Regions from separate parts of the Stappia sp. P2PMeth1 genome, predicted to be linked through region 2. Evidence: predicted binding sites of a transcription regulator. Region 2 holds the regulator's gene; each other region holds the start of a gene.
What was found. The regulator PhoB, encoded in region 2, activates phosphate uptake and scavenging genes when phosphate is short. The targets are predictions, from matches to a motif close to TGTCATNNANCTGTCAT.
Positions count from the first base shown of each region.

Region 1: P2PM1_RS19660 (esterase-like activity of phytase family protein) is a predicted target of PhoB. The motif match lies at 6,117-6,133, and genes of this name have one in related genera.
Region 3: P2PM1_RS01760 (YdcH family protein) is a predicted target of PhoB. The motif match lies at 4,118-4,134, and genes of this name have one in related genera.

Region 1 is NZ_FYAW01000031.1:43,178-52,747, forward strand. It holds gene P2PM1_RS19635 (metal ABC transporter permease) at 1-932, opposite strand, end outside; gene P2PM1_RS19640 (metal ABC transporter ATP-binding protein) at 932-1,756, opposite strand; gene P2PM1_RS19645 (metal ABC transporter solute-binding protein, Zn/Mn family) at 1,771-2,772, opposite strand; gene P2PM1_RS19650 (PhoX family phosphatase) at 3,270-5,177, opposite strand; gene P2PM1_RS19655 (hypothetical protein) at 5,513-6,007, shown strand; gene P2PM1_RS19660 (esterase-like activity of phytase family protein) at 6,196-8,361, shown strand; gene P2PM1_RS19665 (class I SAM-dependent methyltransferase) at 8,466-9,170, opposite strand; gene mnmA (tRNA 2-thiouridine(34) synthase MnmA) at 9,170-9,570, opposite strand, start outside.
Region 2 is NZ_FYAW01000010.1:67,822-77,391, reverse strand. It holds gene pstA (phosphate ABC transporter permease PstA) at 1-476, shown strand, start outside; gene pstB (phosphate ABC transporter ATP-binding protein PstB) at 554-1,330, shown strand; gene phoU (phosphate signaling complex protein PhoU) at 1,422-2,132, shown strand; gene phoB (phosphate regulon transcriptional regulator PhoB) at 2,266-2,964, shown strand; gene P2PM1_RS05515 (GcrA family cell cycle regulator) at 3,122-3,664, opposite strand; gene P2PM1_RS05510 (aspartate aminotransferase family protein) at 4,153-5,352, shown strand; gene argF (ornithine carbamoyltransferase) at 5,352-6,284, shown strand; gene P2PM1_RS05500 (Hsp33 family molecular chaperone) at 6,292-7,281, shown strand; gene P2PM1_RS05495 (hypothetical protein) at 7,291-7,593, opposite strand; gene P2PM1_RS05490 (efflux RND transporter periplasmic adaptor subunit) at 7,901-9,292, shown strand; gene P2PM1_RS05485 (efflux RND transporter permease subunit) at 9,296-9,570, shown strand, end outside.
Region 3 is NZ_FYAW01000007.1:1,270-10,839, reverse strand. It holds gene P2PM1_RS01780 (propionyl-CoA synthetase) at 1-417, opposite strand, end outside; gene P2PM1_RS01775 (sulfite exporter TauE/SafE family protein) at 649-1,413, shown strand; gene P2PM1_RS01770 (acyl-CoA synthetase) at 1,519-3,156, shown strand; gene P2PM1_RS01765 (EF-hand domain-containing protein) at 3,292-3,753, shown strand; gene P2PM1_RS01760 (YdcH family protein) at 3,910-4,089, opposite strand; gene P2PM1_RS01755 (YdcH family protein) at 4,488-4,709, shown strand; gene purE (5-(carboxyamino)imidazole ribonucleotide mutase) at 4,827-5,324, shown strand; gene P2PM1_RS01745 (5-(carboxyamino)imidazole ribonucleotide synthase) at 5,347-6,447, shown strand; gene P2PM1_RS01740 (MATE family efflux transporter) at 6,517-7,905, opposite strand; gene rpsU (30S ribosomal protein S21) at 8,398-8,625, shown strand; gene P2PM1_RS01730 (tetratricopeptide repeat protein) at 9,119-9,570, shown strand, end outside.

The DNA of each region.
Region 1 (9,570 bases), on a different contig from region 2:
TGCAGACGCAACTGGAACCGGCGGTGGCGGATGGCGGCGGCCAGAACGCCGCGCCCCGGCGCCAGCAGCAGCGAGACGAGAAACAGCGAGAAGGCGACGAGCACGATGATCGGGCCGGTCGGCAGGCCGGGCGCGGCGGCCGACATCGCGGCGCCGACATAGCCGGACAGGCCGCCGATGGCGCCGGCGATCAGCACCACATGGTCGGTGCGCTCGCTCCACAGGCGGGCTGCGACCGGCGGCACGATCAGCAGGGCGACCACCAGCACGAGGCCGACGATCTTCAGCCCCGCGACGGTAACGGCCAGCACCAGCAGCATCATGGCAAGGTCGATGCGGCGAGTGTTCAGTCCGAGGGCGGCGGCAAAGCCCGGATCGAAGGAGACCAGCGTCATCGGCCGGCGCAAGGCCACGAGAGCGAGAACGGCAAGGACGCCGCCAAGCGCGATCACCACCGCGTCCTGGTAGAGCATGCCGGCAGTGGAGCCGAGCAGGAACCCTTCGAGCCCGGCCTGCCGCCCCTGCGACAGGGTCTGGATCACCGTCAGCAGGACGATGCCGAAGCCGAAGAAGACCGAGAGAACCGCGCCGATCGCGGTGTCCTCGGCAAGGCGGGTGTGGCGGGTGATCCACTCGACGCACAGAAGACCAAGGCCGGCCGACAGGGCCGAGCCGGCCAGGAGGCCGACGAGGCTGCGGCCGTCGAGGCCGAAGGCGACCATGACCAGGAAGGCGATACCGACACCGGGCAGCGTCGCATGGGCGATGGCATCGCTGAGCAGGGCGCGCTTGCGCAGAAACAGGAAGGTGCCGCCGGCACCCGCAGCAATGCCGAGCAGGCTGGCGCCGATGGCGACAAGGCCCGCATTGTAGCCGGCCTGCAGCAGCAGTGCTGACAGAAACGCCTCGATCGGGGAGCCCGGCACCGGCATCAGCCCTGCTCCGACAGCCGCAACTGGTCGATATGGGCGGAGGCGAGCCGGCCGCCATAGGTCGCCTGCAGGTTCTCCGCCGTGAAGGCGGTGGCGACCGGCCCTTCGGCAATGCGGCGGGTGTTGATCAGAAGGACCCGGTCGAAATAGGCGGTGACGGTGGCGAGGTCGTGATGGACGCAGACGACGGTGCGCGCCTCCGCCTTAAGTGCCTTGAGAACATCGATAATTGCCTTCTCGGTCGCGGCGTCGACACCGGCGAAGGGCTCGTCGAGCAGGTAGAGGTCCGCGTCCTGGGCCAGCGCGCGGGCGAGGAAGACGCGCTGCTGCTGGCCGCCGGAAAGCTGGCCGATCTGACGGTCGGCGAAATCGGTCATGCCGACGCGGGCGAGGCAGGCGAGCGCGCGCTCGCGGTGGCTGGCGCGCACGAAGCCGAGCAGCCCGAGCTCGCGATAGAGCCCCATCAGGACGACGTCGATGACGCGGGTCGGGAAGTCCCAATCGACCGAGGCGCGCTGCGGCACATAGGCAACCCTTGCGCGGGCCCGCTCCAGCGGCGCGCCGAAGACGGTGACCGTGCCCGACAGGCGCGGCACGATGCCGAGCGCGGCCTTGAGCAGGGTCGACTTGCCGGCGCCGTTGGGGCCGACGATGGCGATGAGGCTGTCGCGCGGGAAGGTGGCGTCGACGGAAAACACCGCCGGGCTCTCGCCATAGGAGACGGTGATCGCCCGCAGGGCCATCGCCGCCCGCGCCGCTTCGGCGCGCGCCTCGGCCTCCGCCTCCCGGTCCGCCACCAGTTCGATCCTGTCGCGCGCCTGCATCGCCGTCACGCTCCTCAGCTTCCCGCCGCCAGCCGGCCGGCCATGCCGCGCTCCGGCGCATCGCCGCCGAGAGCGCGCGAGATCACGGTGGCGTTGTGATCGATCATGCCAGGGTAGGTGCCTTCATAGGCGCCTTCCGGGCCCATTGCATCCGAGAAGAGCTCGCCGCCGATGGCGACGGTGTGGCCCTTCGCCGCGGCGCCCTCGATCAGCGCGCGGATCGAGCGGTCTGAGACCGAGCTTTCGACGAAAACCGCGCCGATCCGCCGGTCCACCAGGATGTCGACCAGTTCGGCGACGCGCTGCAGGCCGGCCTCGCTCTGGGTCGAGATGCCCTGGATGCCGAGCACCTCGAAGCCCTGGGCGCGGCCGAAATAGCTGAAGGCGTCGTGCGCCGTCACCAGAACCCGCGCGGTTTCGGGCACGCTGGCAAAGACCGTGTCGGAATAGGCGGCGACCTGCTCCAACTCGTCAAGATAGGCTTTTGCATTGACCGAAAAGGCTTTTTCCGCCTCCGGCCGGGCGGCGACAAGCGCCTCGCGCACCGCCTCGACGACGCGCGACCACAGGCGCGGGTCCATCCAGACATGGGGGTCGACCTTGTCGGCATAGTCGAAATGAGAGATCAGCAGCTCGCGCGGCAGGCTCTCGGCCACCGCGACGACCGGCTTGCGGGCGCCGAGCTCCTTGAGAAAGCCTTCCATCTGCGCCTCAAGGTAGAGGCCGTGCCAGAGAACGAGGTCGGCGCGGGCCATGGCGGCGATGTCGGAGCGGGTCTGGCGGTAGGCATGCGGGTCGACGCCCGCCCCCATCAGCGCGCGCACCTCGACATGATCGCCGCCGATCCGCCGCGCCGCATCGGCGATCATGCCGGTGGTAACCACGACCGACAGCGGCCGCGCCGCCTGCGAGGCCTCGGCCCGGACCTGGCCCGGCGCGAGGGCCGCGAGCGCCAGCAGCATCAAGCCCGCCGCCAGGGCGATCCGTCGAAGCCCGGTGATAGATCCCGTTCGCATGCGCTGTATCCTTTCGTGTCTCCCGGTCCGGCAGTGCCGGCGGCGGGGATGTCCCGTTGTTTTGAATGATTATGAGAACCATTTGCAACTTGTCAATGCAATTGCGAATGATTTGCAAAATCAGGAGCGGGACGATGCGCGCTCCGCGGGCGGCGGGGATAAGAGCGAGCGCGGCGTCGGGGACAAGAGCGGGCGCGGCGCAGGGGCGAGGCAGGGGCGGAGGCAGGCGCGGGGCAGGGGCGACGCAGGCGCGGCGCAGGGGCGGCGCAGGGGCGGCGCAGGCGCGAGGCAGGCGCGGGACAGGGTTGGAGCAGGGGGCGGAGGCTTGCAGAATTTTGCGAGATTTTTGCAAAATTTTGAGAAATTTTGAGAATCGGCCTCTCAAACTCTCTCAATCGTCGCAAAAAACGGCGCGCCGCTTGTCGCAGCGCGCCGGAGCTTGTCGTCCGGCCCCCGAAACGGGGACAGGGCGGGAATAAGGGCGATCCGGGACGGCCTCAGCCGACCGGCGCGTTGTCCGCCCGCTTGACCGCGACGATGCTGGAGCGGCCGAGCGTGCCCTCGCCGTCCGGGAAGGGCGAGGCGGGATGCTGGATGCCGACGAACATGGTGCGCCGGTCGGCCGACCAGGTGAGGCCGGTCACTTCCGATCCGTGCGGGCCGGTCAGGAAGCGCTCGATGCGGCCCGTCGCCGGGTCGCCGGCCAGCATCTGGTTGTTGCCGTGACCGGCGAAGTCGCCGGCGTTGTCGTCGTCGCCGTCGGTCTGGATCCACAGCAGGCCGGTCGTGTCGAACATCATGCCATCGGGTGCGTTGAACATGTTGCCGTCATGGATGTTCGGCGAGCCGGCATAGGCGTCCTGATGGACGGTCGGATTGCCGGCCATGACGAAGAGGTCCCAGGTGAAGCCGGTGGCGGCGTGATCGTCGCCGGCCGGATACCAGCGGACGATCTGACCATACTGGTTCTCGGCGCGCGGGTTCGGTCCGCCGACCGGGGTGTCGTCGCCGCCGGCATTCGGCTTGACGCCGCGGCGCGTGTTGTTGGTGAGCGCGCAATAGGCCTCCGCCGCCACCGGGTTGACCGCGACCCATTCCGGCCGGTCCATGGTGGTGGCGCCGACCTTGGAGGCGGCGACGCGGGTGAAGATGGCGATCTCGGCCGCCGACATGCCGGTCGCCTCCGGGGTCAGCGCGACCCACTCGCCGCTGCCGTCGTCGGCGAAGCGGGCGACGAAGAGCGTGCCCTCGTCGAGCAGGGTCGAGGTGTCGCCGCCCGGCGTGTAGATGCCGGCGGACACGAACTTGTAGAGGAACTCGCCGCGCTCGTCGTCGCCCATATAGACGACGACGCGGCCGTCGCGGGTCAGAACCGTCGCCGCGTTCTCGTGCTTGAAGCGGCCGAGGGCGGTGCGCTTGACCGGCACGGAAGACGGGTCGGACGGATCGATCTCGACGACATAGCCGGCGCGGTGCGGCTCGTTCGGGTTCTTCGAGATGTCGAAGCGCGGGTCGAACTTCTCGTAGGAATAGACGCTCTTGGCGCCGATGCCGTAGCGCTTGAAGTGCTCGGGCAGGGCGACGGCCTCGTCGGTCGAGCCGAAATAGCCGTTGAAGTTCTCCTCGCAGGTCAGATAGGTGCCCCAGGGGGTGCGGCCCGAGCCGCAATTGTTGAAGGTGCCGAGCGAGGCGGTGCCGGTCGGATCGGCTTCGGTCTTCAACAGGTCGTGGCCGGCGGCCGGACCCGACAGGCGCATTTGCGTGTTGTGGTCGATGCGCCGGTTGAGCGGGCTGTCGACGACGATGCGCCAGCCGTCCTCGCCTTCCGCCACTTCCATGACGGTGACGCCCTGCAGGTTCTGCAGCTTGCGCACGTCCTCAGCACTCGCCGGCGTGCCGCCGTCATTGTTCGGCAGGTTGAGCTTCGGGTTGACGTATTCGTGGTTGACCGCGATCACCTGGCGGCCGCCGATGGTGAAGAGTTCCATGCCGTCGGTGTTTTCGCCGAAGACACGGTCGGAGGTGGCGGCGTCGCCGCCGGTCGCGTGGTCGAACTCCGCGGCGTCGGAAAACAGCGGGTCGCCCCAGCGCGCCAGCACCTGCCAGGTGTAGCCCTCCGGCACATGCACGGTGGCGTCGGTGGCGATCGGAATGGCGGCGAAGGCAAAGCGCGAGGCGGCGGCCTCGGCGGAGACGGACGACAGCAGGCCGGTCACGCCGGTGCCAAGGCCCATGGCGGCGGCGCCGGAGCCATAGACGAGGAGGCCGAGCAGGCCGCGGCGGGACAGCGCGCTGTCGACCACCTGGTCGAAGCCGGTCGTCTGCGGGGAGGGCCTGCGGGCCTCGTCGAATGCGTCGAAGGAGAAGCCTTCGAAATCAACGTCCTGTTCGGTCTTGCGATCCATGCTGGGACTCCTTTGCTGGCATTCTTTACTGGTGGGGGGCCATGCTGGCTGGAGGCAGGCCGCGTGTGGCGGCCTGTGCTGGACCATAGCGGCGCTGCAACTCATGTGTGTGACGACGGCCGTTCTCCCGGCTGTCGCTCTGGTGGGGTGTGGCAGCAAGGATGCGGGGATTTTTCAACATGCAGAACCTCTCTTTGTGCAGATGAGAGGATTTTTGCGTGAAGTTAACGTAATAATACTTTTAAATTTAAGGCAGTAATGGTAGTATAATTTTGTTTCATGAATGAATTCTGATCTGCCTGCGCGGACAAAAAGCGGATTGCAAGCAAATGGCCATGATGGAGATGATGGAGCCCGAACCCGAGGCGGAGACCCTCACCCTGGGCTATGCGGAGATCGTCTATACGGGGGTCTCCCTCGCGGAGGTCGGGGACGCATATGCCGAGCAGGCCTCGCGGGAGATCGCGGAGAAGATCAATGACGCTCTTCACGCGGTCCTCGATGCGGGCCTCGGCTTCAGCATTTCGGGATACGATGTCGCCCTTGAAGGGCTGACCCTCGACTTCAGCGACGTGCGCGCGGGCAGCATCATCGCGCGGTTCAAGATGGTCGGAACGGTCCTCGTCACGTCCTACACTCTCATCGCCGGCTACCCCTCCTTCAAGGAGGCGGTGCCGATGATCGCGGAAGATGTCGGCAAGGCCATCCAGTATATCCTCGACCGCGAGCCCGATCCCGACCGGCGGGCGCTGAACCCGGAGCATTTCACCCTCTATTTCCGCGATGAAGACGAATTGCTGCTGGAGATTTCCGAGAAAACGGAAAGCTGACGCGGTTTTCCGACGGCCGCAGGGGCTCTCCCCCTTAGCCCCTGTCCCGGCCGCTCGATCCCTTCCGCCAAACCTGTGTGACGGTGCCGCCAGGCGGATCGGGACGGGCTGTCAACGGCGTGTCACAGACCGCCCCTAACACGGGTTCCGCGTATCCGCGACCGATCGCGGTCAGGAGAGGGGAACCCATGACACTCCGTACACTTGCAGGCTTCGCAGCAGCCCTTCTCGCCTCCACGGCGATGGCCGGCGCCGAGCAGAATTTCAACCGCATCGCCACCTTCCCGGTGATCGCCAACATGGCGCCGGGCGAGGATCTGGCCCGCGAAACCTCGGCCGAGATCATCTCCGCCTCGGAAGACGGGATGACCCTGGTCTATAGCGACAGCCCGCTCGGGGTGATCGGCCTGATCGACATCACCGACCCGCGCGCGCCCAAGCCGCTCGGCAATATCGACGTGGGCGGCGAGCCGACCACCGCCGTCTTCGTCGGCAACATGGTCTTCGCCGGCGTCAACACGTCCGAAAGCTATGCCAATCCCTCCGGCAAGCTGGTGACCATCGACCCGGCCAGCAAGGCGATCGTCGCCGAATGCGACCTCGGCGGCCAGCCCGATTCCGTCGCCAAGGCGCCGGACGGCAGCTTCCTGGCGGTGGCGATCGAGAACGAGCGCGACGAGAAGCTGGGCGATGGCGGCCTGCCGCAGATGCCGGCGGGCTTCGTCGTCAAGCTGCCGGTCAGCGACGGCGCGGTGGACTGCGCGGCGCTGCAGGTGATCGACATGACCGGCCTTGCCGAGATCGCTCCGGAAGATCCGGAGCCGGAATTCGTCGACATCAACGAGGCCGGCGAGATCGTCGTCACGCTGCAGGAAAACAACCACATCGTCATCATCGGCGCGGACGGCACGGTGGTGTCGCATTTTTCGGCCGGCGAGGTGACGCTGGAGGGCGTCGACACCCGCCGCAACGGCGCGCTGGAGTTCACCGGCAGCAAGGGCCCGATCCCGCGCGAGCCGGATGCGGTGAAGTGGCTCGACGGCGACCATGTCGCCTTCGCCAACGAGGGCGACTGGAAGGGCGGCACGCGCGGCTGGTCGATCTTCCGCCGCGACGGCACGCTGGTCTATGACGCCGGCACGTCGTTCGAACATGCACTGGTCGAGATCGGCCACTATCCCGAGCACCGCAGCCATTCCAAGGGCGTGGAGCCGGAAGGCATGGAGACCGGCACGTTCGGCGGCATCCCGATGGTCTTCGTCGCCTCCGAGCGCGGCTCGGTGATCGGCGTCTATGACGTGTCGACCCTGTCGGAACCGCGCCTGCACCAGGTGCTGCCCTCCGGCATCAGCCCCGAGGGCGTGGTCGCCATCCCCTCGCGCAACCTGATCGCCACGGCGAACGAGTTCGACGCGCGCGAGGACGGCGGCGCCGGCAGCCATGTGATGATCTACGAATGGCAGGACGCGCCGGCCGCCTATCCGATGCTGACCTCGGCCGGGGCCGACAGCCTGATCGGCTGGGGTGCGCTGTCCGGCCTGGTGGCGGATGCGGAAAAGCCCGGCATTCTCTACGCCGTGTCCGACAGCGTCTACGGCATGCAGCCGGCCATCTACACGATCGACGCCAACCAGACGCCGGCGCGCATCACCGAAAAGCGGGTGGTGACCCGCTCCGGCCAGCCGGCGCAGAAGCTGGATCTGGAAGGCATTGCGCTGGCCGGTGACGGCGGCTTCTGGCTGGCCTCGGAAGGGCGTAGCGACCGATTGGTGCCGCATGCGATCTATCGCACGGATGCCAAGGGCGAGATCCGCCAGGAGATCGCCCTGCCGCCGGAACTGCTCGCCCACGAGATCCGCTTCGGCTTCGAGGGGATCACCGTGCAGGGCGACGTGCTGTGGATGGCGGTGCAGCGCGAATGGAAGGACGATCCCAAGGGGATGGTCAAGCTGGTGGCCTATGACACCAAGGCCAAGACCTGGGGCGCGGTGCACTACCCGCTCGACGCGGCCGAGACCGGCTGGGTGGGCCTGTCCGAGATCACCCTGCATGGCGACCATGTCTATGTGCTGGAGCGCGACAACCAGATCGGCGCGGCGGCGACAATCAAGAAGCTCTACCGCGTGCCGGTGGCGGAGCTGCAGCCGGCGCCGCTCGGCGGCGACCTGCCGGTGGTGAGCAAGGAAGAGGTGCGCGACCTGCTTCCCGACCTCATGGTGCTGAACGGCTATGTGCAGGACAAGGTCGAGGGCTTCGCCATCGACGCGGCCGGCACCGCCTTCGTCGTCACCGACAATGACGGCCTGCAGGACGCCTCGGGCGAGACGCTGTTCTTCTCGATCGGCAAGATGTGACCGGAAAGATGTGACCGGCAGGACGTAACGACAGGATGCAACGACAGGCGGGCCGGGTAACACCGGCCCGCCGCTCGTTTCGGGCTCGAGAGGATCGGTTCGGGTCAGTCCGGACGGCGGAACACCATCATGGTGAAGAGGCCGAAGGGAGCGAGGCGCTCCTCGCGGACCAGCTCCATCGCGGTGTTGTCGAGCACCGTCTCGCGGCGGAACAGCGGGTCCCAGCCAAGCGTCGAGGCGAAGCGGGCAAGGCCGCGCTCGATCAGCGCCAGCAGGCCTTTGTCGGCGGCGAAATGGTTGACGATGATCACCGTGCCGCCGGGCTTGACCACTCGCTCCAGCTCCTTGAGCACGGCGGAGGGGTCGGGCACCACGGTCATCACATACATGACGGTGGCGATGTCGAAGCGGGCGGCGTCGAAATCCATCTCGGCCGCGTCCATCGCCCGCAAGGTGGCGACGTTCTTCAGCTTCTTGCGGCGCACGCGCTCGCGGGCGCGCTCCAGCATCGGCTTCGACAGGTCGATGCCGGTAACGGTCAGGTTCTCGCCGTAAAGCGGCAGGGACAGGCCCGTGCCGACGCCGACTTCCACCAGCTCGCCGCTCAGCCGGTTGGCCTCGCGCGCGGCGGCGCGCTGGCCGAAGACCAGCGGCGCGGTGAACACCCAGTCATAGACCGGCGCCCAGCGGGCATAGGCGCTTTCCACCGAACCGGTGGAGGGGCCGGCGACGCGGGCAAGGCCGAGGCGCTTGGCGAGGCGGTCGGCGATCCGGCGCAGGCGGCTGACGGGCCAGAACTCGGCAGCCATTACAGCGGAACCACGGTGGCGGCTTCGGCGCGCGGGGCGCTGAGGCCTGAATTGACGGGAATGGTGCGCTCGATCCAGCCGCCGCCGAGAACGCGGGCGCCATCGCCGTCGTCGTCGAAGAAGACGCAGGCCTGGCCCGGCGCGACGCCGGTCTCGCCGTCGGCGAGATCGATCACCGCCTGGCCCTCGACGAGGCGCAGCACGGCCGGCTTGGGCGGGCGGGTGGAGCGGACCTTGGCGTGCAGTTCGATGCCGCCTGGCGGGATGTCGGAAAGGCGGCCGGGGCCGATCCAGTTGATCTCGCGCAGGACGATCTCGCGGGTGCCGAGCGCCTCGCGCGGGCCGACGACGACGCGGCGGCCCTCCGCCTCCAGGCGCACGACATAGAGCGGCTCGCCGG
Region 2 (9,570 bases):
TCCTGGGGGTTTTCGGCTTGCCGCGCTCGGCGCCGCTGGTCGGTGGCATGGTGCTTGCGTTGATGACCTTGCCGACGATCATCATCGTCACGCGGGCTTCGCTGAAGTCGGTCCCCTCGTCGATCCGCGAGGCCGCGCTCGGTATCGGCGCGTCCAAGCATGAGGCGATCCTGCACCACATCCTGCCGCTGTCGATGCCGACCATTCTGACCGGCACGATCATCGGCCTCGCCCAGGCGCTGGGCGAGACGGCACCCTTGCTGCTGATCGGCATGAACGCCTTCATCACCTCGCCGACCACCGGTGTGCTCGAAGCCTCCACCGCCCTGCCGACGCAGATCTTCATCTGGGCCGACAGCCCCGAGCGCGGCTTCGTTGCCCGCACTTCGGCGGCGATCCTGGTGCTGCTCGGCTTCCTGATCACGATGAACGCAATCGCAATCTTCCTCCGGCAGCGCTTTGAGCGGCGCTGGTGAGCGGGCCTCGAAAGGAAATGACCATGTCCATGGAAACGATGGAAGCCCCGGTGACGGGGTCCGCGGCAGCGGCGCGCATGACCACGCCGGAAGGTGTCGCAGTGAAGATGCGCGGCAAGGACGTGCGGGTGTTCTACGGCGAGAAGCAGGCGCTTTTCGATGTCAATCTCGACATCCGCGAGCGGCATGTGACGGCGCTGATCGGGCCGTCCGGCTGCGGCAAGTCGACCTTCCTGCGCTGCCTCAACCGGATGAACGACACGATCGACATCTGCCGCGTCGAGGGTCTGATCTCGCTCGACCAGCGGGACATCTACGATCCGTCGATCGACGTGGTCGAACTGCGCGCCCGGGTCGGGATGGTGTTCCAGAAGCCGAACCCTTTCCCGAAGTCGATCTACGAGAACATCGCCTACGGGCCGCGCATCCACGGCTTGACCCGCAACAAGGCGGAGCTTGACGAGGTGGTGGCCGTGTCCTTGCAGAAGGCCGGCCTGTGGAACGAGGTGAAGGACCGTCTCGACGAACCGGGCACCGGCCTGTCCGGCGGCCAGCAGCAGCGCCTGTGCATCGCCCGCGCCATCGCGGTCAGCCCCGAGGTCATCCTGATGGACGAGCCCTGTTCGGCGCTCGATCCCATCGCCACCGCCAAGGTGGAGGAACTGATCGACGAGTTGCGCGAGAACTACACGATCGTCATCGTCACCCACTCCATGCAGCAGGCCGCCCGCGTGTCGCAGCGCACGGCCTTCTTCCACCTCGGCAATCTCGTCGAGGAAGGGGCGACGAACGACATCTTCACCAGCCCCCGGGACAAGCGCACCCAGGACTACATCACCGGCCGCTTCGGCTAATCTGGATCTGGTCGAGAACGGGCGGGAGGCTGCGTCCTATGCGGCGCACCCCGCCGGGTGGGGCGACCGCCGCCCCGGATGGAGACGAGACATGAGCGAACATACCGTATCCTCCTTCGACGAGGAACTGAAGGAGATCGCCGGCCGCGTGTCGGAGATGGGCGGCCTTGCCGAGGTCATGCTGAGCGATGCCGTGTCGGCGCTGGTGCGCATGGACAAGGACCTCGCCCGCCGGGTCATCGGCCAGGACAAGCGGGTCGACGTCCTGCAGTTCGAGATCGAGGAGCAGGCGATCCTGATCATCGCCCGCCGCCAGCCGGTCGCCAGCGACCTGCGCGACGTCATCTCGGCGATGCGCATCTCCAACGACCTGGAGCGCGTCGGCGATCTTGCCAAGAACATCGCCAAGCGTGTCATCGCCATCGAGGGGACCTTCGATTCCAAGAAGTTCGCCCTCGGCGTCGAGCACATGACCGAACTGGCCCAGGCGCAGTTGAAGGACGTGCTGGACGCCTATGCCAGCCGCGACAGCGAGGCGGCGGCCGCGGTGCGCGACCGTGACGACGAGGTCGACGCGCTCTACACCTCGATCTTCCGCGAACTCCTCACCTATATGATGGAGGATCCGCGCCAGATTTCGGTCTGCGCCCATCTGCTGTTCTGCGCCAAGAACATCGAGCGGATCGGCGATCACGCCACCAACATCGCCGAGAACGTCATCTACATGTCGACTGGCGTTCTGCCGACCGACGAGCGCCAGAAGGTCGACGAGACCGGCGTCGAAACCGACATCGTGCCCTGACGCGGCTGCGATCGAGACTTGCGCGGGCGATCGGATCGCCCGCTGCTGCTGACAACGAAAGCCGGCAAGGCGGTGCGAGTGAAAAGCCGCACCAAGGCCTTCCGGCCGGGTCGATAGGACAAGGGTAAACATCATGCCGAAGGTCCTGATAGTGGAGGACGAAGAGCCTCTCATCATGATGCTGCGCTACAATCTCGAGGCCGAGGGCTACACGGTCGAGACCTGCATGCGCGGCGACGAGGCCGACCTGCTGCTGCGCGAAAGCCAGCCGGACCTGCTGCTTCTCGACTGGATGTTGCCGGGCCTGTCCGGCATCGAACTGTGCCGCCGTCTGCGCTCGCGCGCCGAGACCGAGCGCCTGCCGGTGATCATGCTCACCGCCCGCGGCGAGGAGCAGGAGCGCATCCGGGGCCTTGCCACCGGCGCCGACGACTATGTGGTCAAGCCGTTCTCGATCCCCGAGCTGATGGCGCGGGTACGCGCCATGCTGCGCCGGGCAAAGCCCGAGGTCGTGTCCTCGCTGCTGCGCGCCGGTGATCTGGAACTCGACCGCGAGACCCACCGGGTGCGCCGCTCCGGCCGCGAGGTTCATCTCGGCCCGACCGAGTTCCGACTGCTTGAATTCCTGATGACCTCGCCCGGCCGCGTCTTCTCGCGCGAACAACTGCTCGACGGGGTCTGGGGCCACGATGTCTATGTCGACGAGCGGACGGTCGACGTCCATGTCGGCCGCCTGCGCAAGGCTATCAATCGCGGCAAGGTGCAGGACCCGATCCGCACCGTGCGTGGTGCCGGCTACGCCTTCAACGACCAGTTCGCCGTCGCCTCCTGAGGCGGGCCACCGATATGGAAGGAGCCGGAGTGCCTGGCACGGCGCTCCGGCGATCCCCGTCGCGGACGCTCCACCGATGCAGACGCGAAAAGGCCCGCCGCGGAAACCGCTGGCGGGCCTTTCTCGTCAGAGCCGCCCCCTGGAGGGGGACGCTGCCTCAGCCGTTGGCGACGTTGCGGTCGCGGCGGCGATCGCTCGCCGGCTGATAGGCGATGCGGCAGTGATAGGGGCAGTAGGGCACGCCCGGGTTCGACGGGTGGCCGCAGAAGTAGAAGTCTTCCTTGGTGGGGTCGCCGATCGGCCATTTGCAGGTCCGCTCGGTCAGCGTCAGGATCGTTGCCCGCTTGGCGATCGGCACCAGTTCGGCGACGGGCTTGGCTTCCGGCGCGGGGGCGGCCACCGGCGCGGCCTCGATCTTCAGCGCGGTGGCGCCGATGGTCTGCGGTGCGGACGGGGCGCCGCCGCCCTGCTGCTGCGCCGCCGACGCGGCCGCCTCCTCGGCGCCGCTCCGGGCCGGCTTGCTGCGTGCCTTCTGGGCGGCCGCCGGCGCCTTGGCACGGCCTGACAGGCCGAGGCGATGCACCTTGCCGATCACCGCATTGCGGGTGACGCCGCCGAGCTCCGCTGCGATCTGGCTGGCGCTCAGTCCATCGGTCCAGAGCTTCTTGAGAAGGTCGACGCGTTCGCTTGTCCAGGACATGCGCTCAACTCCGTGTTGGATCGGGCCCCGACATCTGGTTAATAAAAGGTTATCGGCACACCGTAAGGGGCGCCCCGCTCATCGCCGGATTTTGAGGCTATTGTGAGTCGGATACACGAGATGTCGTATTTCTTGACTGGGAAGCTACAATATGCCGGCTTTCCGGTTCAAGGTGAGGGGGCGATTCACCTGGGGATTGATCCGGTTTTCCCCAGAAAAGGCCGCTTTCGGCCGCGTTGCGGGTGCGCATGCCGCCCGCCAATTCCGTTGACTTTTCCGCGTCCGCGCGGTGTATAACGGGGCTTCCTCGCCGTGCCGCCTCTCGTGGGCGGCATAATTGCTTTCGGGAGCGCCGTCCGCATCCTTCGCAGCCCTTTGCGGCAGCGGGAGGGCAGCGGTTCGCAAGGCATCGCGCGGGGCTCGGGGCGGGTTCGCCCGCCAAGGCATCTCGCCGGTCGATGGGACCGGTCAATGGGAGCAGGAAGGACATGGAAGGCTCATCTCTCTATCAGACCTACAGCCGCGCGAACCTGGAGTTCGTGCGTGGCGAGGGTGTGTGGCTGGAGACTTCCGATGGCCGACGCTTTCTCGATTGCGCCGCCGGCATTGCCGTCAACTCGCTCGGCCATTCCCATTCCGGTCTCGTCAAGGCATTGAAGGACCAGGCCGACAAGCTCTGGCACGTGTCCAACGTCTATGCCATCGAGGGCCAGGAGACGTTCGCGCGCAAGCTGACGCAGGCGACCTTCGCCGACCGCGTGTTCTGCACCAATTCCGGCGCCGAGGCGCTGGAATGCGCGATCAAGACGGCGCGGCGCTACTTCTATGCGAAGGGCGAGCCGGAGCGGATCGACATCATCACCTTCGAGGGCGCCTTCCATGGCCGCACGCTGGCGACCATCGCCGCCGGCGGCCAGGAGAAGTATCTGGAAGGCTTCGGCCCCAAGGCGCCGGGCTTCATCCAGGTGCCGTTCGGCGACCATGAGGCGCTGCTCGCCGCCATCGGCGACACCACCGCCGGCCTGTTGATCGAACCGATCCAGGGCGAGGGCGGCGTACGTCCCGTGCCGACCGAGTACCTGCGCGAGATGCGCCGCCTGTGCGACGAGCACGGCATCCTGCTGATCCTCGACGAGGTGCAGACCGGCGTCGGGCGTACCGGCAAGCTCTTTGCCCATGAATGGGCCGGCATCACGCCGGACATCATGGCGGTTGCCAAGGGCATCGGCGGCGGGTTCCCGCTCGGCGCCTGCCTTGCGACCGAGGAAGCGGCCTCCGGCATGAAGCCGGGCACCCACGGCACCACCTATGGCGGCAATCCGCTGGCCATGGCCGTGGGCAATGCGGTGCTCGACGTGGTGCTGGCCGACGGCTTCCTTGAGAGCGTGCAGAAGAAGGGCCTGCTGCTGAAGCAGAAGCTGGCTGCCGTTGTCGACGGCCATCCGGCGATCTTCGAGGAGATCCGTGGCAAGGGCCTCATGCTCGGCCTCAAGTGCCGGGTCACCAATACCGAGTTGCTGTCGCATTTCCGCGAGGCCGGCGTTCTGGCCGTGGGCGCGGGCGACAATGTCCTGCGCATCATGCCGCCGCTGACCATCACCGAGGCGGAGATCGAGGAGGCGGTGGCCCGCATCGACCGGGCCGCCGGCGCCATGGAAGCCGGGCTCGAACGGGGAGCGGCAGAGTGATGACCATCCAGCCGCGCCACTTCCTCGACCTCACCGACGTCGACGCCAGCGAGCTGCGCTTCATCCTCGACGGCAGCCGCCGCATCAAGCAGGCGCGCGGTCCCGTGCGTGTGTCCGGCGGCGGGCCGCTCGCCGGCCGCGTGCTGGCCATGGTGTTCGAGCAGCCCTCGACCCGCACCCGCATCTCCTTCGATGTCGGCATGCGCGAGCTTGGCGGCGAGACGTTGATGCTCACCGGCGCAGAGATGCAGCTCGGCCGCGGCGAGACGATCGCCGACACCGCGCGCGTGCTGTCGCGCTATGTCGACGCCATCATGATCCGCATCCTTGACCATGATGCGCTGACGGAACTCGCCGAATACGCCACCGTCCCGGTGATCAACGGCCTGACCAAGCGCACCCATCCCTGCCAGATCATGGCGGACGTGCTGACCTTCGAGGAGAAGAAGGGCAAGATCGCCGGGCGCAGCGTCGCCTGGACCGGCGACAGCAACAACGTTCTGGCCTCCTGGGTGCATGCGGCGACGAAGCTCGACTTCGCCCTCAACATCGCCACCCCGTCGGAGCTGGCGCCGCCGGCCGACCTCATCGCCGCCGCCCGCAAGGCGGGAGCAGAGATCCGCATCACCGACGATCCGTTCGAGGCGGTGAAGGGTGTCGACTGCGTCGTCACCGACTGCTGGGTCTCCATGGGCGACGACGACGGCGATCGCCACAATCTGCTGCGCCCCTACCAGGTCAACGACCGTCTGATGGCGGAAGCCGACCGGGACGCCATTTTCATGCATTGCCTGCCTGCCCATCGCGGCGAGGAGGTGACGTCGCAGGTGATGGACGGCCCGCAGTCCGTCGTCTTCGACGAGGCGGAAAACCGGCTCCATGCACAAAAGGGCATCCTCGCCTGGTGTCTTGGGGCCCTGCAGAACGCATAGGACCGACATGAGCGTTCAGGACGAACTGGAACGGCTGGGCGTCACCCCGGCCGGGCGCGACGCCGTGCTTCCCTTCGCTGTGGAGCCGCTGGACGTGCGCGGCCGCGCCGTGATGCTCGGCCCGGTGCTGGACCGCATCCTGGAGCGCCATGCCTATCCGGCATCGGTCTCGCGCCTGCTCGGCGAGGCGGCGACGCTCGTCGCCCTGCTTGGCACCTCGCTGAAGTTCGACGGCCGCTTCACCCTGCAGACCACCACCGACGGCCCGGTTTCCATGCTGGTCGTCGATTTCCAGACGCCAGACGGCTTGCGCGCCTGCGCCCAGTTCGACGCGGAGGCAGTGGCGGCGGCGGAGGCGGCCGGGCGCACCGACACGCCCTCGCTGCTCGGCCATGGCCATCTCGCCATGACGGTCGATCAGGGCGCCGCGATGAATCGCTATCAGGGCATCGTCGCGCTGGACGGCATCACGCTGGAGGAGGTGGCGCATCGCTACTTCGCCCAGTCGGAGCAGATCCCGACCGTGGTGCGCCTTGCCGTCGGCGAGGTTCTCGACCGCCGGGCCGGCGACAAGCCCCGCCACTCCTGGCTGGCCGGCGGCGTGCTGGCCCAGTTCCTGCCCGAGGCGCCGGAGCGCATGCGCCAGGCCGACCTGCCGCCGGGCGATGCGCCGGAGGGCGCGATGGAACACGAGTTCGAGGAAGACGACGCCTGGCGCGAGGCCCGCGCCCTGGTCGAGACCCTGCGCGACGACGAACTCGGCGATCCGGATATGACCGCCGAGCGGCTGCTGTTCCGCCTGTTCCACGAGCGCGGTGTGCGCGTCTTCGCGCCGCAGCCGCTCGCCGACCGCTGCCGCTGCTCCGACGAACGCATCCGGGCCATGCTCAAGGGATTCACCCTGGAGGAGCGCGACGACATGACCGTCGGCGGTCGCATCGAGGTGACCTGCCGCTTCTGCAACACCCGCTACGACTACAGCCCCGGCGAGTTCTGAGCTCTCGCGTCAGTCGTCCTTGGGCACGGTCTGAGTGCCCGACGCCAGATCGGCAGTACCGGAGCCGACATCGGGCGTGCCCGACCCCACGTCCGGCGTGCCGGATCCGATATCGGGCGTGCCGGAACCGATGTCGGGTGTGCCGCTCGCCGGTGGCGGCGGGGGAGGAGGCGGCGGATCCGGGTAAAGGATGGGATCGGGACCGACCGGATTCATCCAGCCGAGCGCGACTTCCGGTACGGATGTATCAGTGATCACGGGCGGCGTGCTTGTGTCCGGGTTGTCGGGTTCGTTTTCGGGCTGGGACGTCATGACTGGCTGAACTCCCTGCTGCAGATCCCCTTAAGATTGCGGGATCAGCGTGGCACACCTCGAACGGGCGGGTGTTGACGTACATCAAGCCGGCCTGCCGTCATTGGCGGAAACGGAGCGAAAATCGCGCTCTCCTGTCGCCGTCTGTGGCAGGAGTCGCCCTGGGCACAATTTGATACACTCTTCATCTTGCAAGCGCGTTGCGCCGCTAGAATAGTTCGCACCTGCGGTATTTGCGTCCGCGAAGCAATCCAGTCCGCGCCGGAATGCCTATAGGGCATGAGGACGCGCGCAAGAGAGCATTCGAGTGGAAAAGAGTGTCATGCTGAAATCGGTCGACGAGGCGAACCGCACTCCCAGGGGCGAGGTGGCGTTCGAGCGCCCGGCAGACCGCCCCCGCTCGGCACGCCGCACCGGCATCCTGGCCGTCAAGCTTGCGTTGCAGGCGGCCATCGCGCTGGCGATCCTGCTGGCCGCCTATGTCGGCATGAACCGGCTGATTCTCGCCAAGGACCCGGTACCGGTGCGCCCGGCCCGGGAGACCTCCTATATCGTCCAGACCATGCCGGTGGAGGTGCGTGACCACGCGCCGATGCTCTCCCTCTATGGCGAGGTGACGGCGGCACGCACCGCCGAATTGCGCGCCCTGGTGGCGGGCGAGATCGTCCGCGTCAACCCGGCGCTGGAGGCCGGCGCCATCATTTCCGCCGGCGAGGAACTCGTCGCCGTCGATCCCTTCCAGTACCAGGGCGCGGTCACCGAGGCGCGCGCCAATCTTGCCGAGGCCCGCGCCGCCCTTGTCGAGGCGCGGGGCCGCGTTTCCACCGAGGAAGGCAATGTCGAGCGCGCCCGCGAGCAGCTCGAATTCGCCGAGCGTGACCTGCAGCGGGCCGAGCAGTTGATGGGCTCGGGCGCCGTCACCGAGCGCGCCGTCGACGAGCGCCGCCTGCTGGTGTCCCAGCGCGGCCAGGCGCTCGAGCAGCGCCGCTATGCGCTGGATGTCGAGAAGGCCCGCGTCGAGCAGCAGCAGGCCGCCATCGAGCGCCTGCAATGGCGCCTGTCGCAGGCCGAGAAACACCTTGCCGACACCGTGCTGAAGGCACCCTTCGACGCCGTGGTGCGCTCCGAGAATGCCGCGATCGGCCGGCTCGTCGGCGTCAACGACGTGGTCGCGACCCTTTATGCGCGCGACGCGCTGGAGGTTCGCTTCACTCTCTCCGACAATCAGTATGGCCGCATCCTGGCCGACAGCGGCACCGTCGTCGGCCGTCCCGTCGAGGTGCTGTGGTATATCGGTGGCGAGCCGGTCGCCTATCGCGGCGAGATCCGCCGGGTCGGCGCCGAGGTGGCGCTGGCGCGCGGCGGCATCGACGTCTACGCCAGCGTCGCGGTGGAGGAGGGGCAGCCGGCGCTGCGGCCCGGCGCCTTCGTCGAGCTGCGCCTTGCCGACCGCACCTATCCGGCCTCGGCCCGCATTCCCGAAGGCGCCATCTACGGCACCGACCATGTCTTCGTGGTCGATGCCGACAACCGCACCCGCCGCCGCGATGTGCGCCTGCTCGCCTTCGACGGCACGCATGTGATCGTGTCCGGCGAGCTTGCCACCGGCGATCGTCTCGTCTCGACCCGGCTCGACAAGGCGGGCGAGGGGCTTCTCGTTTCCGAACCGCGCCAGCGCGGCGCCAACACGGGCGGTTGAGCCATGCGTGACACCGGCTTCGTTCCGCGCGGCATCATCGGCCATTTCCTGCGCCATCCCAATGCCGCCAACCTGGTCATGGTGCTGATGATCCTGTTCGGCGCCTTCGGCCTTGCCCGGCTGAACGCCGAGTTCTTTCCGCAGATCGTCATCGACCGCATTTCCGTCTCCGTCTCCTGGCCGGGGGCCAGCGCCGAGGACGTGGAGAAGAACATCCTCCAGGCCATCGAGCCGGAACTGCGCTTCCTCGACAATGTCGACGAGATGATCTCCTATGC
Region 3 (9,570 bases), on a different contig from region 2:
CGAGTGCACCGCGCCGAGCCTGGCGCAGGCCAGCATCGCCATCACCGCCTCGGGGATCATCGGCATGTAGAGGATGACGCGGTCGCCCTTGCCGATGCCGTGATCGGCCAGCACCGCGGCCATGGCGTTGACCCGCTCCAGCGTCTCCTCATAGGTGAAGACGGCCTGAGCCCCGGTGATCGGGCTGTCATAGATGATCGCCGGCTGGCCGGGGCGGTCGCGCTCCACATGCCGGTCGAGGCAGTTGTAGCAGGTGTTGCATTCCGCGCCGGCAAACCACTGGCCATAGCCGCCAAGCGAGGGATCGAAGACCGTGTCCCAGGGCTTCATCCAGTCGATCTCGGCGGCGGCCTTCGCCCAGAAGCCTTCCGGATCGCGCGCCCACGCCTCGTAGACCTCGTGGTAACGGCTGGTCATCGGCTTGTCCTCCCTATGGAAATTCGGCCTGTCGAAACCCGGCCTTCCGCAACGCGGTTCAGCGTATCTGCCGCGACGGGGCACGGAAAGGCAAGCCTTGCCACCCTATACATTCGGCGAATGGGAAGTTTGCTTAGGCGGGCCGTCCTGCAACATGACAGCGCCCTGCTCCCCCGTATAGATTGGCCAGGGCGTCGATTCGGTGCCAGCCTCCTGTCGGTAAAGACCCCCGTGCATCCCGTTTCCGATCCCCTGTTCTATGCCTTCGCCATCCCGGCGGTGATCCTGGTCGGGCTGGCCAAGGGCGGCTTCGGCGGGCCGCTGTCGCTGCTCGGCGTGCCGATGATGAGCCTCGTCATTCCGCCGGTGCAGGCCGCCGGCATCATGCTGCCGATCCTCGTCGTCATGGACATGGCCGGGCTGATCGCCTATCGCGGCAAATATGACGGGGCGAGCCTGCGCATCCTGCTGCCGCCGGCGATCCTGGGCATCGGCATCGGCTATCTCACCGCTGCCCATGTCAGCGATGCCCATGTCCGCCTGCTGGTCGGCCTGGTCGCGGTGCTCTTCACGCTCGACTATCTGCGCGGCGGCGCCCGGATGGGCGAAGCGAAGCCGCAACGCCCCTGGGCCGGGCGGTTCTGGGGCTCGATCGCCGGCTTCACCAGCTTCGTCAGCCATACCGGCGGCCCGCCCTACCAGATCTACATGCTGCCGCTGCGGCTCGACCCGATCCGCTTCGCCGGCACCACCGTGCTGTTCTTCACCACGATGAACGCGATCAAGCTGGTGCCCTATGCCGCGCTCGGCCAGTTCGACGCGGCGAACCTTGCGACCTCCGCCGTGCTGCTGCCGCTCGCCCCGCTGGCGACCCTTGCCGGCGTCTGGCTGGTGCGCCGGGTGCAGCCGGCGCTGTTCTACCGCATCACCTATCTCGCCGTCGGCGTCATCGGCCTCAAGCTCTTGTGGGATGGGGCGAGCGCCCTCCTCGCCTGATCGCGCAGGCCGCCGAACGCAGTTGATCGAACGGGGCTTTGCCGCTTTGATGCCGGGAACGGCGGGGAGAAAGCGCCGGCTGACAGGGCATATCCGGAGGAACGAATGGCCGACAACGGCACCCCCTTCACGCGCGATCTCGACAAGGTCGAGGCGAACTACACACCGCTGTCGCCGCTGAGCTTCCTGGCGAGGGCCGCCGCCGTCTTCCCCGACCAGACCGCCATCGTGCATGGGCGCCAGCGCGTCTCCTATGCCGAGTTCTACGCCCGCAGCCGCAGGCTCGCCTCGGCGCTCGCCGCCAGGGGCATCGGCAAGAACGACACGGTGACGGTGATGCTCTCCAACACCCCGCCGATGCTCGAGGCCCATTACGGCGTGCCGATGACCGGCGCCGTGCTGCATTCGCTCAACACCCGGCTCGACGCCGCCATCCTCGCCTTCCAGCTCGACCACGCGGAAAGCAAGGTCGTCATCACCGACCGGGAATTCGCCCCGGTGATGAAGGAGGCGCTGGCGCTGGCAAAGGTCGCCCCGCTGGTCATCGACTATGACGACCCGCAGTTTCCGCAAGCCGGCGAATTGCTCGGCGAGATCGACTACGAGGCGTTCGTCGCCTCCGGCGATCCGGACTTCGCCTGGCAACTGCCGGCCGACGAATGGGACGCGATCTCGCTCAACTACACCTCCGGCACCACCGGCAATCCGAAGGGCGTCGTCTACCACCATCGCGGCGCCTATCTGCTGGCGCAGGCCAATGTCCTGACCGCCTCGATGGCCCGGCATCCGGTCTATCTGTGGACCCTGCCGATGTTCCACTGCAACGGCTGGTGCTTCCCCTGGTCGCTGTCGCTGGTCGCCGGCACCCATGTCTGCCTGCGCTGGGTCCGCGCCAAGCAGATCTGGGACGCGCTCGCGGACGAAGGCGTCACCCATCTGTGCGGCGCGCCCATCGTCATGTCGACGGTGCTCAACGCGCCGGAGGAGGACAAGCGCGACCTTGCCGGGCGCATCGTCGAGTTCTTCACCGCCGCCGCTCCCCCGCCCGAGGCCGTGCTTGCGGCGATGAAGGAGGCCGGCTTCAACGTCACCCATCTCTACGGCCTGACCGAGGTCTACGGCCCCGCCGTCGTCAACGACTGGAAGCGCGAGTGGGATGCCCGCACCCCGGCCGAGCAGGCGGCGCTGAAAGCACGCCAGGGCGTGCGCTATGTGGCGCTGGAGGATCTCGCGGTGCTCGATCCCCAGACCATGCAACCCGTCCCGGCCGACGGCGAGACCCTCGGCGAGGTGATGTTCCGCGGCAATGTGGTGATGAAGGGCTATCTCAAGAACCCGGCCGCGACGGCGGAGGCCTTTGCCGGCGGCTGGTTCCATTCCGGCGATCTCGGCGTCATGCATGAGGACGGCTATATCCAGCTCAAGGACCGCTCCAAGGACATCATCATCTCCGGCGGCGAGAACATCTCCTCCATCGAGGTGGAGGACGTGCTGTTCAAGCATCCCGAGGTGATGGCCGCCGCCGTGGTCGCACGGCCGGACGAGAAATGGGGCGAGACCCCTTGCGCCTTTGTCGAGCTGCGCCCCGGCGCGCAGGTGACGGCGGATGAGATCGTCGAGTTCTGCCGCCAGCGGCTCGCCCGCTACAAGGTGCCCCGCCATGTGGTCTTCACCGAACTGCCGAAGACCTCGACCGGCAAGATCCAGAAATTCGTGCTGCGCGAGATGGCGAAGGAGGTGTGAGCACCGCGCTCCGGCCGCAAGCGGCGGGCACGCCTGCGACAGCGCGCCGCCCCGTCGCCTTGCGCGTTTCGGAGTAAGATCTCAACGTTCGAAGACATGAAATAAACGGCGCCCACGGGTGCCGGGGAGCAGGACATGACACATCTTCGCCGCACGTTGGCAGGCCTCACGCTTGCCGCAACCCTGGTCAGCGGGGCCGCGCTGGCACAGCAGGGGATGGGTCAGGGCATGGGGGGCGGCGGCATGGCCACCCGGATGGAAGCCATGGACACGGACGGCAATGGCAGCGTCTCGCTGCAGGAGATGCTGACCCACGCCGAGGACGTCTTCCATGCGATGGACAGCGACGGCGACGGCAAGCTGACCATGGACGAATACATGGCGCTCCGGATGGGTTCCCAGCAGGGCGGCAACACCGCGATGCAGGCACGCCGGCAGGAGGAGAAGGAGGCGCGCTTTGCGCCCATGGACACGAACGGCGACGGGACGCTGAGCCTCGACGAGTTCCTGTCCGGCGCCAAGGCCCGTTTCGGCCTCGCCGATGAAAATGGCGACGGCGAACTGGCCCGGCCCGAGTGGCGCGCCTTGCACTTCTGAGGCGTGTTTGGGGCCGCCCACCTGCGCGCCGACAGGTCCGTGCGCCATGACACCCCGACAGTCTGGGCCGCGAAAACACAGAAGCCGCGGCAAGGCCGCGGCTTCTGCTGTGGTCGAAGGGGCCTTGCGGCCCCTTCCCGTGTCAATGCAGGATCTTCAGTGCAGGGTAGAGCCGGAGCGAAGCCGCTCGATCTGGTCCTTGAGCTGAAGTTTCTGGCGCTTCAGGCTGGCGATCTCCAGCGAGTCCGTGCTCGGATGGCGCATCGCCTCTTCCAGTTTTCGCTCAAGATCCGAGTGACGTTTCTTCAACTCGACCAGATGCGACTGAAGGGACATGGATAACCTCCTTGCCTATTCGCGTTTGACGACATCAGTGTGACACAGCCTGCAAGCCCTGTCGAACGCTTCCGAAGGTCCTTGCCCCGATTGCGCGATTGCCGTTAGCGCAGGGTTTACGGAGCGTTTTCTCCGGCGGATCCGCCCGTCCGCGGCCCTCCGGCCGCCGCCTGCGACACCCTGTCCACGGCCGCCGCGCGTCGCCGCGATGTTCAACGGGTCTACCGCCCGGGCCGCCATCGCGGTATCCTGTCGGCGGAAGCGTTTTGGCCTTCGGGAGGACCCTGTCCAAGCGTTCCGGGGCGTTGAAGATGATCGGCTTTGCGAAGGTCGGGCGATCCGCCTTGCACCTTCCGCCGGTCGGGTGGGCGTTTGCGCCGAAAGTCTGGAGTAGAGGCATGGATGCGGGCATGGACGGCGACTTCGACGACAAGACGGTGCGCATCGAGCTGGCGCGCCTGCGCCAGGAACACCGGGACCTCGACATGGCCATCGGCGCCATGGTGGAGACCGGCCGCGCCGACGCGCTGCAGCTTCAGCGCCTGAAGAAAAAGAAGCTCGCGCTCAAGGACCGCATCACCACGCTCGAGGATCGCCTGCTTCCCGACATCATCGCCTGACCGGCCCTGACGGCTCTCCGGCGCCGTGCCGCAAGGCCCTTGCGCACCGCCCGGCTCTGCCTATAGTGCGGGGCCTTCCGGCACGGCCGGCAACAGCAACCTCAGGCAGGGGCGCGCATGGGCGAGGCAAATCCGCAAGTGGCCATCATCATGGGCAGTCAGTCCGACTGGCCGACCATGAAACATGCGGCCGACACGCTGGCGGCACTCGGCGTCTCGCATGAGGCGCGCATCGTCTCGGCCCACCGAACCCCCCAGCGGCTCTACGATTTTGCGACCGGCGCCCGCGAGGCCGGCTTCAAGGTGGTGATCGCCGGCGCCGGCGGTGCCGCCCACCTGCCCGGCATGACCGCTTCGATGACGCCGCTTCCCGTGTTCGGCGTGCCGATCGAGTCCCGCACGCTGAAGGGCGAGGACAGCCTGCTGTCCATCGTCCAGATGCCGGCCGGCATTCCGGTCGGCACCCTTGCAATCGGCAAGGCCGGCGCGGTCAACGCCGCCCTGCTCGCCGCCGCCGTTCTGGCCCTCACGGACACCGCCCTCGCCGCTCGGCTCGACGACTGGCGCCGGCGCCAATCCGAGGCGGTCGCCGAGCACCCGTCCGACGACGCTTGACCAGGAAGGGCACGGGCAGATGATGAAGACCGGCGACCGGCCGTTGCTGCCGGGAGATACGATCGGCATTCTCGGCGGCGGCCAGCTCGGTCGCATGATCGCCCTTGCCGCCGCCCCGCTCGGCCTCAAGACCCATATCTTCTGTCCCGATCCGGCGAGCCCCGCCTTCGAGGTCGCCCAGACCCACACCATCGCCGGCTATGACGATGTTGCCGCGCTCGACATCTTCGCTGCCTCGGTCGATGTCGTTACCTACGAGTTCGAGAACGTCCCCGGCCCGACCGCCAGCCATCTGGCCGCCCGCGTGCCGGTGCGCCCGGGGCCGCGCGCCCTTGCGGTCTCGCAGGACCGGCTGGAGGAAAAGAGCTTCCTGCAGACCGCTGGCATTCCGGTCGCCGGCTTCTGGCGCGTCGACAGCGACGAGGAGGCGGTCGCCGCGCTGCATGAGGCCGGTGGCACAGGCATCCTCAAGACCCGGCGCCTCGGCTATGACGGCAAGGGCCAGATCCTGCTGCGCTCGGCGGCGGAAGCGCGCGATGCCTTCACCCGGCTCGGCCGCCAGGCCGCCATCATGGAAGCCTTCGTGCCCTTCGAGCGCGAGGTCTCGGTGATCGCCGCGCGCGGCCTCGACGGCACCTTGCGCGCCTATGACGTCGCCGAGAACGTCCACCGCGACCATATCCTCAAGACCTCGACCGTACCGGCGGCCCTTGCCCCCGAGCTGGCGGCCGAGGCCCGCCACATGGCGGAGACGATCTGCGAGCGGCTCGACTATGTCGGCGTCATCGGCGTCGAGATGTTCGTGCTGCCGGAGGGAGCAAAGGGCCCGCGCCTCGTCGTCAACGAGATCGCTCCGCGCGTGCACAATTCCGGCCACTGGACCCAGGACGCCTGCCAGGTCTCGCAGTTCGAGCAGCATGTGCGCGCCGTCGCCGGCTGGCCGCTCGGCAGCGCCGAGCGCCATTCCGACGTGGTCATGGAGAACCTGATCGGCGAGGAGGCGGACCGCTGGGCCGACATCCTCAGCGAGGCCGGCGCCTCGCTGCATCTCTACGGCAAGACGGAGAGCCGGCCGGGGCGCAAGATGGGCCATGTCAACCGCATCCGCCCGCTCAAGGCCTGAGCCGGCGACCCGGACCGGATCACCGCAGACCAGAACGCCTCAGACCAGGCCGCCTCAGATCAGGCCGCCTCAGATCAGGCCGATCCGCTCGCGCAGCGCGAAGCGCCACATGACGAGCACGGCGACGAAGGCAAGGCCCGCCGCCAGCCCGATCCAGATGCCGATGCCGCCGAAGCCGAGCGGGAAGCCGAGCACATAGGCGCCGACCATGCCGACGCCCCAATAGCCGGCCACCGCCATGATCATCGGCACCTTGGTGTCCGACAGGCCGCGCAACAGGCTGCCGCCGATCACCTGCGCCCCGTCGAAGACCTGGAACAGCGCCGCCACCGCCAGGAAACTGATGCCGATGGCATGGACGCTTGCCGCATCCGGATTGCCGAAGTCGAGGAACAGGCCGACCAGCGTCTCGGGGATCAGCAGGAAGACGATGGCGCTCGTGCTCATGAAGGCCATGCCGAGGTTGAAGCCGGTCCAGCCGGCCCGCCCGACCGCCTTGCGGTCGCCGCGCCCGGCCGCCAGGCCGATGCGGATCATCGCCGCCTGGCCGATGCCGATCGGCACCATGAAGGCGATCGAGGCGAACTGGGTGGCGATCCCGTGCGCCGCAAGGTCGATGGTGCCGATCCAGCCCATCATCACCGACGTGCCGGAAAACAGCGCCACCTCGACCAGGAGCGTCACCGCGATCGGCCAGCCGAGCTTGACGATCTCCAGGAGCTTCGGCCAGTCCGACCGCCAGATCCGCCCGAACACGCCATAGCGCCGCAGATGCGGCTGGCGCAGCACATAGGCCACCAGCAGCAGGAAGGTCACCGTCGAGGTGATCACCGAGCCGATCGCGGCGCCGACCAGTTCCAGCCGCGGAAACCCGAAATGGCCGAAGATCAGCACATAGTTGACCATGGCGTTGAGCACAGCTCCGGCCACCGTCGCCCACAGGACCGCCTGGGCCCGCTCCATCACGGTGATGAAGTTTCTCAGCGCCATCGTCAGCAGCGACGGCACCAGGGTGACCATCATCACCTGGGCATAGCCGCCGGCCAGCGCCGCCACCTGCGGCTCCTGGCCGAGCGCCAGCAGCAGATCCTCGGTGTGCCACATCACCAGCAGGGCCGGGATCGAATAGAGCGCGACGAACCAGAAGCCCATCCGCACCGCCCGCCGCAGCTCGCGCACCTTGCGCTCGCCGCGGGCCCGCGCCGCCAGCGGGATCACCGCCTGCAGCACGCCCATGCCGAACAGCCAGAGCACGATATAGAGGTTGAAGGCCAGCACCACCGCCGCCAGCTCGGTGGCGCCGAGCCAGCCGATCATCAGCACATCCGTGGTATTGACGGCCATCTGCGCCAGTTGCGCCCCGGCGATCGGGGTGCCGAGCGCCAGGGTCGGCAGGATATCGCCGCGCCAAAGGGCGGAAAGCCGGCCGGCCGGCCGGGCCGTGGAGGGATCGGTCATCCCCTGAACTCCGGGAGTGCCCGGAGCTCACACCGGTGCGCACAGGCCGCGAGGGCCTGAAGAGAGCGCAACCAGGTCCCGCACGGGCAAAGGACATGGACACCGGACGCCGCGCAGGGCGAAAATCCGCGCCGGCAGCCGGACCTCTTCCTAGTTCCTCGCTACAATCCTGTCCAGAAAAACCGGCCGCCCGCTTTTGCCGCCGCGACGCTGAAACCCTGTGCCGAACCGGGTCGGGATTCCCCACTGTGCAGCCGCAAAACATGGCTCGGAACCGGTGAATGCGGGTGGACAAGCCCGGTTGCCTCTGCTAACACAACGCCCTGACTGGCGACGCGAGGGCGGCGCGGCCTTGTCTTTGTGCAAGTGGCAGCCCCTTCCCGGATGGCGACCGGTTTCGGTGGTGATCCGACTTCGCTTCCGCATCACATTGAAATTGCTCCGCACAGGGTGCAGGTCCGCATCCCGTGCAAACACGATGGGAAAAGACGCGTGCAGGTTCTGGTCCGCGACAACAATGTCGATCAGGCGCTCAAGGCGCTTAAGAAGAAAATGCAGCGCGAAGGCATCTTTCGCGAGATGAAGCTTCGCGGCCACTACGAAAAGCCGTCCGAGAAGAAGGCCCGTGAAAAGGCCGAGGCCGTTCGCCGCGCCCGCAAGCTGGCGCGCAAGCGGGCCCAGCGCGAAGGCCTGCTGCCGAGCAAGGCTCCCCGCCGCTAAAAGTACGGCCCGGCGCGGACCAGTGTTTCGCGCCACGTCCAGCCGACACCCCAGGTTCTTTCGCCTCCCTCCCGGGCCGTTACGCCCGGCATGGAGGCGAAGCCGTTTGGGAAGGCCCGCGCCGGCCACGGCCGAAGCGGGTCGGTGCCAGTACGGGTCGGTGCCAGTATGGGTCGATGCCAATACGGGTCGGTGCCGGCATCGGGGAGGCGCCGCGAGCGGGTTCGGCCCTGGCAATTGGCGGATGTCCCGATGCGGTTCGCCGGGTTTCCGCCCGAATCGCTTGGCATCTTGTCGCCTGGCTTCTAGTCGCCCGGCATCGTCCGGCGGCGGGTGGAACGCGCTGGACGATCGTGCCATTGTCCGTCGCGATGGTGTCCGTCGCGATAAAGGCCGTCGCGATAAAGGCCGGTGCGACGAAAGGTCTTGGTTGCGGCGGAAGGCCTTGGCGGCCGGTTGCGGGACAGGACAGGATCAACCGAGGTGGTGGGCATTGCGTAAGGCGACGTTTCGATCAGGCCCCCTGCGGGGTGTTCTCCTCTCCGCCGCCCTGCTGGTGGCGGGTTGCCAGGCATCCGGCCTGTCCTCCGGTTTCGAGGTCGACCGTTCCGCCGGCTCCGCCGCGAACATCGATTCCCTCAACGCGGTGATCAAGGCCAACCCGCGCGACGCGGCCGCCTACAACACCCGCGGCATCGCCTATGGCCAGGCCGGGCGCCACAAGGAGGCGATGGCGGATTTCGACACGGCCCTGCAACTGTCGCCGGACTCGTTCCAGGCCTATGCCAACCGCGCGCTGGTCCACCGCCGCTTGGGCAACCTCAACGCCGCCGTCAACGATTACAGCGCCGCCCTCCGGATCAAGCCGGACTATGACCTTGCCCTTGTCGGGCGCGGCAATTCCTACCGCGAGATGGGCCGCGACGATCTCGCCCTTGCCGATTT